Regions from separate parts of the Lentzea sp. NPDC036949 genome, predicted to be linked through region 1. Evidence: riboswitches for the same ligand, from Rfam matches in the RefSeq annotation. Region 1 holds a riboswitch; each other region holds the start of a gene.
What was found. A riboswitch is a leader RNA that binds a small molecule or an ion and turns the genes downstream of it on or off. The one in region 1 is predicted to bind glycine.
Positions count from the first base shown of each region.

Region 2: it holds a riboswitch for glycine, as region 1 does, so the genes downstream of both, gcvT (glycine cleavage system aminomethyltransferase GcvT) here and gcvH (glycine cleavage system protein GcvH) in region 1, are expected to answer to the same signal.
Region 3: it holds a riboswitch for glycine, as region 1 does, so the genes downstream of both, gcvP (aminomethyl-transferring glycine dehydrogenase) here and gcvH (glycine cleavage system protein GcvH) in region 1, are expected to answer to the same signal.

Region 1 covers NZ_JBVJRA010000008.1:177,044-180,311, reverse strand. Annotated here, with positions in the region: gene ACZ7CD_RS23630 (winged helix-turn-helix transcriptional regulator) at 1-28, shown strand, start outside; gene ACZ7CD_RS23625 (L-serine ammonia-lyase) at 35-1,399, opposite strand; gene gcvH (glycine cleavage system protein GcvH) at 1,431-1,811, opposite strand; glycine riboswitch at 1,873-1,965, opposite strand; gene ald (alanine dehydrogenase) at 2,187-3,268, shown strand, end outside.
Region 2 covers NZ_JBVJRA010000003.1:514,696-517,963, forward strand. Annotated here, with positions in the region: gene ACZ7CD_RS11910 (helix-turn-helix transcriptional regulator) at 101-592, shown strand; gene ACZ7CD_RS11915 (hypothetical protein) at 722-1,105, shown strand; gene ACZ7CD_RS11920 (DUF3817 domain-containing protein) at 1,120-1,422, shown strand; glycine riboswitch at 1,468-1,558, shown strand; glycine riboswitch at 1,560-1,647, shown strand; gene gcvT (glycine cleavage system aminomethyltransferase GcvT) at 1,747-2,841, shown strand; gene glyA (serine hydroxymethyltransferase) at 2,855-3,268, shown strand, end outside.
Region 3 covers NZ_JBVJRA010000007.1:94,088-97,355, forward strand. Annotated here, with positions in the region: gene ACZ7CD_RS20760 (bifunctional nuclease family protein) at 160-633, shown strand; gene ACZ7CD_RS20765 (MerR family transcriptional regulator) at 940-1,506, shown strand; glycine riboswitch at 1,605-1,700, shown strand; gene gcvP (aminomethyl-transferring glycine dehydrogenase) at 1,851-3,268, shown strand, end outside.

The DNA of each region.
Region 1 (3,268 bases):
CCAGCGCCGGTACGACGCCAGGCCCTGACCAGCCTCAGCACTCGATGACGTTGACGGCGAGACCGCCGCGCGCCGTCTCCTTGTACTTCACCGACATGTCCTTGCCGGTGTCCCGCATGGTCTTGATGACCTTGTCCAGCGACACGAAGTGCGAGCCGTCGCCGCGCAACGCCATGCGCACCGCGGTGATCGCCTTGACGGACGCGACGGCGTTGCGTTCGATGCACGGGATCTGCACCAGGCCGCCGATCGGGTCGCAGGTGAGGCCGAGGTTGTGCTCCATGGCGATCTCGGCGGCGTTCTCGACCTGCTCCGGGGTGCCGCCGAGGACCTCGGCGAGACCACCGGCGGCCATCGAGCACGCGGAGCCGACCTCGCCCTGGCAGCCGACCTCGGCGCCGGAGATCGAGGCGTTCTCCTTGAACAGCACGCCGATGGCGCCCGCGGTGAGCAGGAACCTCACCACGCCGTCGTCGTTCGCACCGGGCACGAACCTGGTGTAGTAGTGCAGGACCGCGGGCACGATGCCGGCCGCGCCGTTCGTCGGTGCGGTGACGACCCGGCCGCCTGCCGCGTTCTCCTCGTTGACGGCCAGCGCGAAGAGCGTGACCCAGTCCATGACGCGCAGCGGGTCGGTGACGAAGTGCTCGCCCTCCAGCCGTTTGCGCATCTCGGCGGCGCGGCGGCGGACCTTGAGACCGCCGGGCAGGATGCCCTGCTCGGTGCAGCCGCGTTCGACGCACTCCTGCATCACGTGCCAGATGTGCAGGAGCCCGGCCCGCACCTCCTCCTCCGAGCGCCACGACAGCTCGTTGGCCATCATGATCTCGCTGATCGACAGGCCGGTCTCTCGGCAGCGCGCGAGCAGCTCGTCGCCGGTCAGGAACGGGTGCGGCAGCGGGGTCGAGTCGGGTTTGATGCGGTCGCTGCCGGACGCGTTCTCGTCGACGACGAAGCCGCCGCCGATCGAGTAGTAGACGGCGTGCTCGACCGGCTCGTCACCGCGGAACGCCTCGAAGCTCATGCCGTTGGGGTGCAACGGGAGCGACTTGCGGCGGTGCATGACGAGGTCGCGGTCGTGCGCGAAGCCGATCTCGTGCGTGCCGCCGAGCCGCAGCCGTCCACTCGCGACGATCTCCTCGACGCGGTGGGCGGCGGCCGCGGGGTCCACCTCCTCCGGGAGGTTGCCCTCCAGGCCGAGGAACACGGCCTTGGGGCTGCCGTGGCCGTGCCCGGTGGCGCCGAGCGAGCCGAACAGCTCGACGTGCACGCGGTCCACTTCGGACGCGCGGGCACCGAGCTTCTCGACGAACATGGCGGCGGCGCGCATCGGGCCGACGGTGTGCGAGCTGGACGGCCCGATGCCGACGGAGAACAGGTCGAAAACGCTGATCGCCACTGATCAGTCCTTCGTGGTGGGTGCGAGCGGGTCAGTCCGAGGTGAGCTCGGCGTACTTGGCCGCGGTGAGCAGGTCCTCCGCGGAGTCCACGCGCACCTTGAACAGCCAGCCGGCGCCGTACGGGTCGGTGTTGATGATCGCCGGGTCGTCGACGACGGCGGTGTTGACCTCGAGGACCTCGCCGGTGACCGGGGAGAACAGGTCGCTGACGGACTTGGTGGACTCCAGCTCGCCGCAGACCTGGTTGGAGACGACCTCGGCCCCGACCTCGGGGAGCTGGACGAAGACGATGTCACCCAGCGCGTCCGCGGCGTACTCGGTGATCCCGCAGGTCAACGGGTCCTGGGTGCCCGGCGTCCAGTCGACCCACTCGTGTTCGGCGGTGTAGAGCAGGTTCTCGGGGAACTCCACGGCGACTCCTCTGGCAGATGACGGGCAGGAAACGTGCGCCCCCTCCGCCGTGCAGAGTTGCCTACCCCGAGTGGTCTTGCTGCCTGAGAGTGTGCGGGAGCTTGCCCCTTCGGCGCCCCGACCAGCTCGTCGAGGTCTCTCCCACCCGGGTTCTGGTGCCCGTCAGGGGCACCGCGGCCGTTATTCAGTTCCGGTGGGAACGCTATGTGGGCCCGCCACCGGGTGTCAACGCGGGACCGGTACAGGCGTGGCGCAGGTCGCTTTGTCCCAGCAGCACAACCGGCCTGGTCCCGAACAGTGCAACCCGCACAGTGACATGACCTCCCGGCTGCCCCACATTGTGAGATAGCAGCCAGCCGAAACGGAGGAGTCATCGTGCGGATCGCCGTTCCTCGCGAGATCAAGAACCACGAGTACCGCGTCGCCCTCACGCCGGCCGGGGCCCACGAGCTGACCAGCCGGGGCCACGACGTGTACGTCGAGCAGGGCGCCGGTCTGGGCTCCGCGATCACCGACGAGGAGTACCTCGCCGCGGGTGCGAAGGTCCTCCCGACCGCCGACGACGTCTGGGCCGAGGGCGACCTGGTCCTCAAGGTCAAGGAGCCGATCGCGGAGGAGTACCCCCGCCTGCGCTCCGGCCAGACCCTCTTCACCTACCTGCACCTCGCCGCCGACAAGCCGCTGACCGAGGCCCTGCTGGCCTCCGGCACCACGGCCATCGCCTACGAAACGGTGCAGCTGCCGAACCGCTCGCTGCCGCTGCTCGCCCCGATGTCCGAGGTCGCGGGCCGCCTCGCCCCGCAGGTGGGCGCGTTCAGCCTGATGAAGCCCTCCGGTGGCCGCGGCGTGCTGCCCGGCGGCGTCCCCGGTGTCGCCCCTGCCCGCGTTGTCGTGATCGGCGGCGGTGTGGCCGGTGTCAACGCCGCCACCATCGCCGTCGGCATGGGCGCCGACGTGCAGATCCTCGACACCAACGTCGACCGCCTGCGCCAGATCGACGCCCAGTTCCAGGGCCGCCTGCGCACGCTCGCGTCCAACTCGTTCGCGATCGAGCAGGCCGTCCGCGAGGCCGACCTGGTCATCGGCGCCGTCCTGGTGCCGGGTGCCGCGGCCCCGAAGCTCGTCTCGAACGCGCTGGTCGCGGAGATGAAGCCGGGTTCGGTGCTCGTCGACATCGCCATCGACCAGGGCGGCTGCTTCGAGGACTCGCGCGCCACCACGCACGCCGAGCCGACCTACGAGGTCCACAACTCGGTGTTCTACTGCGTCGCCAACATGCCCGGCGCCGTCCCCCGCACCTCCACCTACGCGCTCACCAACGTGACGCTGCCCTACGCGGTCGCGCTGGCCGGCAAGGGCTGGGAGAAGGCGCTGAAGGACGACCGTTCGCTCGCCCTGGGCCTCAACGCGCACGCCGGTCAGCTGACCAACGGCCCGGTGGCCGAGGCGACCGGCCT
Region 2 (3,268 bases), on a different contig from region 1:
CTGGTAACGGGTGTTCTGGCGATTCAGGGTCTGGCGATTGTCAGACCTACCGAATACCTTCCGCTGCAATGGCCGATCCCCGACCGACGAGGAGGCATGGATGGTCGAGGACTCCGGGGTCCACGAGCTGTTGCAGCAGTGGGCGGCTGAACGGTCTGACGACGCAGAGATGCAGGAGGTGAACCGGATCAAGAACGCGTGGCTCGCGGAGGCTCCCCCCTCGGCGCCCGGCATCCCCGTGCAGCGGGGAGGCAGGAGTGGGCCGCGTGGCTTGGTCAAGGTCGACTCGGCGGATCCGGCCTACGTGGCCGCGATGCGCAAGCGGGCGCCGGAGGCACCCGAGGCACTGCTCGCCGCCGCGGCGAGCTACTGGCAGCTGGTGGGCGACGTCGCCGAGGCCGAGCAGTGGTGGGACGCGGGCATCAGCCCGCTGGACCAGCGCGCGCTCGACTACCGCGCCGCCGGCCTCACGCCTGCCGACCTCGGAAGGCGCCTGGGACCGATGACGGTTCTCCAGCACCTCCGCCGCGGTTCGGCCGCGGCCTGGTGCGTTGCTCGTCTGCAGAGGCAGCGCCGGGACGGCGTGGCGTAGGAGAAGCGGGCTGTCGAGGCATCGGCAGCCCCGAAGTTCACTCGCAAACGGGCACGCGCGCTCCCGTGGCGCGCTACCCCTCACGGGTGGCCTCCTGACAGGAGGCCCCACCCCAGTAGTGTGGAGGTCGTGCGCGGCCTCCTTACTCCCCAGCGTGTGCTGATCGCGCTCGCCTGTCTGGCGGCGCTGGTCCTCTGCTGCGGGCTCGCGTGGTGGCAGTGGCAGCGCTTCGAGTCCGCGAGCGGCACGTTCCAGAACCTCGGGTACGTGCTCCAGTGGCCGCTCTTCGGCCTCTTCCCCCTCTTCATGGTGTGGCGGTTCCGCCGTCTCGCGCGCCAGCGCCGTGACGAGGCTCTCTCCGCACCGGAGCCGGTTGCACCCCCCGTCGCACCGGTGACTACCGTTGACGCCGTCAAACCCGCGCCTGTCGAGCACTTCGACGACGAAGAAGACGCGGAGCTCGCGGCCTACAACCGCATGCTCGCGGACCTCAACGCGCGGGACGGTCGTTGAGCGAAGGCGGGCAGATGAAGGGTGCGTTGACCCGGTTCCGGGTCATGGCTTACGTGGTCGGTGTCTTCCTGCTGCTGCTGGTCGTGGCGATGGTGCTGAAGTACGCCGCCGGCATGGACCAGGCGATGAAGGTCGTCGGCCCGATCCACGGGTTCCTCTACGCCATCTACCTGGTGCTTTCGGTCGACCTGGCGCTGAAGCTGCGCTGGTCCATCAAGGGCACCGCGCTCGTGCTGGTCGCGGGGACGATCCCGTTCCTGTCGTTCTGGGCGGAGCGCAAGGTGGTGGAGAAGACTGCTCAGGGCGTGCCGCTGTGACGTTCGGCCTGCTAGCGTCTGGGGCAACCAACTGAACACGGCCGTCGATGTCGCGCGGGAGAGCTCCCTTCAGCGGGAGCGCCGAAGGAGCAACTCCTCCCCGGAATCTCTCAGGCACAGATACCGCACGACGAAGGCAACTCTGGAAAGCAGGCTCATCAGGAGCCTCGCCCACGGTGCAAGTCGCTCCGGCGACGAAGCTCTCAGGCTCATGACAGAGGGGGAGGCTCGCTCTGGTGAGGAGTCTCCGGTGGACCGTGTCATTCTTCTGTTGCCTCAGCCGGCCTGGCCCGGCTCTTCGGCGCACCCTGGAGGAGCGTTCTGATGTCCCGCCTCACGCCACTGAACGCTGAGCACGAGTCGCTCGGCGCGATGTTCACCGACTTCGCGGGCTGGAAGATGCCGCTGCGCTACTCCAGCGAGCTGGCCGAGCACCACGCCGTGCGCACCACCGCCGGCCTGTTCGACCTCACGCACATGGGTGAGATCGTGCTGACCGGGCCGCAGGCCGGTGCCGCACTCGACTACGCGCTGGTCGGCCACATCTCCGCGCTCGCGGTCGGCAAGGCCCGCTACACGATGATCACCCAGGCCGACGGCGGCGTGGTCGACGACCTGATCGTCTACCGGCTGGGCGACGAGGAGTTCATGGTCGTCGCCAACGCCTCGAACGCCGCCGTGGTCGCCGAGGCGCTCGTCGAGCGGGCCGCCGGGTTCGACACCGTCGTCACGGACAGGTCCACGGACTACGCGTTGATCGCGATCCAGGGCCCGAAGTCGGTGGAGGTCCTGGCCGGGCTGACCGACACCGACCTGTCGACGGTGAAGTACTACGCCTCCTACCCCTCGAAGGTGGCCGGGGTGGACGCGCTGCTCGCGCGCACCGGCTACACCGGCGAGGAGGGCTTCGAGCTGTTCGTCGCGCCCGACGACGCCGCCGCAGTGTGGACGGCGCTGCTGGAGGCCGGGCAGCCGCACGAGCTCAAGCCGTGCGGTCTCGGCTGCCGCGACACGTTGCGCCTGGAAGCCGGAATGCCGTTGTACGGCAACGAGCTGACCACCTCGCTCACCCCGTACCACGCGGGTCTCGGCCGGGTCGTGAAGCTCGACAAGCCGGGCGACTTCGTCGGCCGCGAGGCGCTGACCGAGGTGTCCGAGTCCGATGTGGACTCCGTGCTGGTCGGCCTGAAGACCCCCGAGCGCCGCGCGCCCCGCCACGGTTACGCCGTGCTGAACGGCGACGAGGTCGTCGGCGAGGTGACCTCGGGCGCGCTGTCGCCGACCCTGGGCTACTCGGTGGCGATGGCCTACGTGAACCGGGCGAGCTCCGCGCCCGGCACCCCTCTGCTGGTGGACGTCCGCGGCAAGAAGCAGCCGGTCGAGGTCGTCGCACTTCCGTTCTACAAGCGCGCCAAGTAGGGAGATCCTCCAGATGTCCGACCAGTTCAACGCCTCCCTCGCGGAGTACGACCCCGAGGTCGCGCAGGCCGTTGCGGCCGAGCTGGCGCGCCAGCAGGGCACCCTCGAGATGATCGCCTCGGAGAACTTCACGCCGGTCTCGGTGCTGCAGGCCCAGGGTTCGGTGCTGACCAACAAGTACGCGGAGGGCTACCCCGGCCGCCGCTACTACGGTGGCTGCGAGCACGTCGACGTCGTCGAGCGCCTCGCCATCGAGCGCATCAAGTCGCTCTTCGGCGCCGGTTTCGCCAACGTCCAGCCGCACTCCGGCGCCCAGGCCAACGCCGCCGCGATGTTCGCGCTGCTGCAGCCCGGCGACACGATCCTCGGCCTGGACCTCGCGCACGGCGGTCACCTGACCCACGGCATGCGCATCAACTTCTCCGGC
Region 3 (3,268 bases), on a different contig from region 1:
CGGGGAAGAGCGGGTTCGAGCGGCCATCGTCTTGATCACGTTCTGCCCGCAACGATTGAGCACACGGCCCGCTTGGCGGGTAGCGTCGAACGCGTGTGCCGGGGGATGCTCGGAGACGTTCCGGGTACTCCCCAACGAGTCAGAGGGAGGCGAGACCCGATGAGCGAGATGCGTGTCGTGGGCGTCCGGGTGGAGCTGCCCCAGAACCAGCCGATCCTCCTGCTGCGCGAAACCGAGGGTGAGCGGTACCTGCCGATCTGGATCGGCTCGGTCGAGGCCACCGCGATCGCGCTGGAGCAGCAGGGTGTGCGACCGGCCCGCCCGCTCACCCACGACCTGCTCAAGGACGTCATCGGGGCGCTGGGCCGCAACCTCGAACAGGTGCGGATCACCGACCTGCAGGAGGGCACGTTCTTCGCCGAGCTCGTGTTCGACGGCGACGTGCGCGTGTCCGCCCGCCCGTCCGACTCGGTGGCCCTCGCACTGCGCGTCGGCGTGCCGATCCACGCGGAGGAGTCCGTGCTGGCGGAGGCCGGTCTGATCATCCCGGACGAGCAGGAGGACGAGGTCGAGAAGTTCCGCGAGTTCCTCGACTCCGTGTCCCCCGAGGACTTCCGGGGCGCCGACACCTGAGTTCCCCCGACTGTCGCTGACCGTCTTGTTCGGACCCGGCGCCGATCGGTGGGGTGTCCCTCGATCGGACTACTTTCCGCACATCATGGCCGCTAAACAATCACTAAACGTCACCTGAACGTCCTAGTTCGGGTGACGGTGCGGACCCCCGCCTCAGGTTGGGGGCCAACACTCCCCGCGCGTCGCGTTGACCTGCCCTCGGAGCGGTCTTACCGTCGAACTCGAGTGGACGTCGCCGGTCTGCGCGAGTGGACCAGGCGGCTTGACGGCCCCGACTTTCGTGGCCGTTGGCGAGGGGAGGCAGGCGTGGTCGAGGAAGCGCCCTTGCGGGCCGAATCCGGGCAGCAGGGTGAGCTGTTCCCGGACTCCTCGCTGCCGGACGAACTCGTCGGCTACCGGGGACCCGCGGCGTGCCAGATCGCCGGGATCACCTACCGGCAGCTCGACTACTGGGCCAGGACCGGCCTGGTCGCGCCGACGGTGCGGATGGCGCACGGCTCCGGCAGCCAGCGGCTCTACTCCTTCAAGGACATCCTCGTCCTGAAGGTCGTGAAGCGGCTGCTGGACACCGGGGTCTCGCTGCAGAACATCAGGGTCGCCGTCGACCACCTGCGCCGCCGCGGCGTGCAGGACCTGGCGCGGATCACGCTCTTCTCCGACGGCACGACCGTCTACGAGTGCACCTCCCCCGAGGAGGTCGTCGACCTGCTCCAGGGCGGGCAGGGCGTGTTCGGCATCGCGGTGAGCGGTGCGATGCGGGAGATCAGCGGGACCATCCACGAGTTCCCGGCCGAACGTGCGGACGGCGTGGAGATCGCGCCGATGACCGAGGACGAGCTGACCCGCCGCCGCCGGGAGCGCGCCACCGGCTGACCCGCTGTCGCCGGCTCAGCCGGTCCCGTCGCTGAGACGTAGGTCGCGTCGGTGGGGACTGGCGGGCCTGCCTGCGGGTACTCTTCACGGGTAGTCGCTGAACTCAGGCGGGAGAGACCGGGTGCTGCACCCGGCGCCGAAGGAGCAAGTTCCTCCCCGGGAACCTCTCAGGCACCCAGGACCGCGTGAGCGAGACGCCTCTGGAAAGCGGATCTCTCGAGATCCCGCCGACGGTGAAAGCCCGCTCTCGTGGCGGGTGAACCTCTCAGGCGCCCGATGCCGGGTACGGACAGAGCGGGGAGGGCACCAGGACACGTGTGCCCGCAGCCCCCCGGAGGCGTTAGATGACGCAGGACCGCATTCCGCTCGCCGCTCTCGAGCACGGCACCCCGTTCGCGGACCGGCACGTCGGCCCGCGCCCCGCCGAGCTCGCCCGCATCCTCGACGTGATCGGTGTCGGATCGCTGGAGGAGCTGGCGCAGCACGCGGTGCCCTCGTCCATCCACGAGCGCGACCTGGTGCTGGACCTGCCGGCGCCCGCCACGGAGACCGAGGCGCTGGCCGAGCTGCGCGCGCTCGCCTCCCAGAACCGGCCGATGACCCAGATGATCGGCCTGGGCTACTACGACACCGTGACGCCGGGCGTGATCCTGCGCAACGTCCTGGAGTCGCCCGCCTGGTACACCGCGTACACGCCGTACCAGCCGGAGATCTCGCAGGGCCGCCTGGAGGCGCTGCTGAACTTCCAGACGATGGTCGGCGACCTGACCGGCCTGCCGATGGCCAACGCGTCCATGCTGGACGAGTCGACCGCCGCCGCCGAGGCCATGACCCTGGTGCGCCGCGCGGGCAGGGCGAAGTCGAACAAGTTCGTCGTGGACGCCGACACGCTGCCGCAGACGCTGGCCGTGATCGAGACCCGCGCCGAGCCGCTGGGCATCGAGGTCGTCGTCGCCGACCTGTCGCAGGGCATCGAGGGCCTGGGCCTGGGCGGTGACTTCTTCGGCGTGCTGCTGTCCTACCCCGGTGCGTCCGGTGTGGTCCGCGACCAGGCCGCGCTGGTGGAGGAGATCCACGCCGCCGGCGCGCAGGCCGTCGTCGTCGCCGACCTGCTGGCGCTGACGCTGCTGCGCCCGCCCGGTGAGATCGGCGCGGACGTCGTCGTCGGCACCACCCAGCGCTTCGGCGTGCCGATCGGCTTCGGCGGCCCGCACGCCGGCTACATGGCCGTCCGCTCCGGCTTGGAGCGCCAGCTGCCCGGCCGCCTCGTCGGCGTCTCCGTCGACGCTGACGGCTCGCTGGCCTACCGCCTGGCGCTGCAGACCCGCGAGCAGCACATCCGCCGCGAGAAGGCGACCTCGAACATCTGCACCGCGCAGGTGCTGCTCGCCGTGATCGCGTCGATGTACGCGGTCTACCACGGCCCCGAGGGCCTGCGCGCCATCGCGACCCGTGTGCACCGCCTGGCCACCGTCCTCGCGACGGGCCTGTGCGAGGCCGGTCTCGACGTCGTGCACGGCGAGTTCTTCGACACCGTGCAGGTGCGCGTCGAGGGCCGTGCCGCCGAGGTCGTCGCCAAGGCCCGCGAGCTCGGCATCAACCTGCGCCTCGTGGACGCCGACGTCGTGGCGGTCGCTTGCGACGAGAAGACCACGCGCGCGCACGTCGTCGCCGTGTGGGAGGCGTTCGGCGTGACCGGGTCCGATGTGGACGCGATCGACACCGACACCGCCGACGGCATCCCGTCGGACCTGCGCCGCAC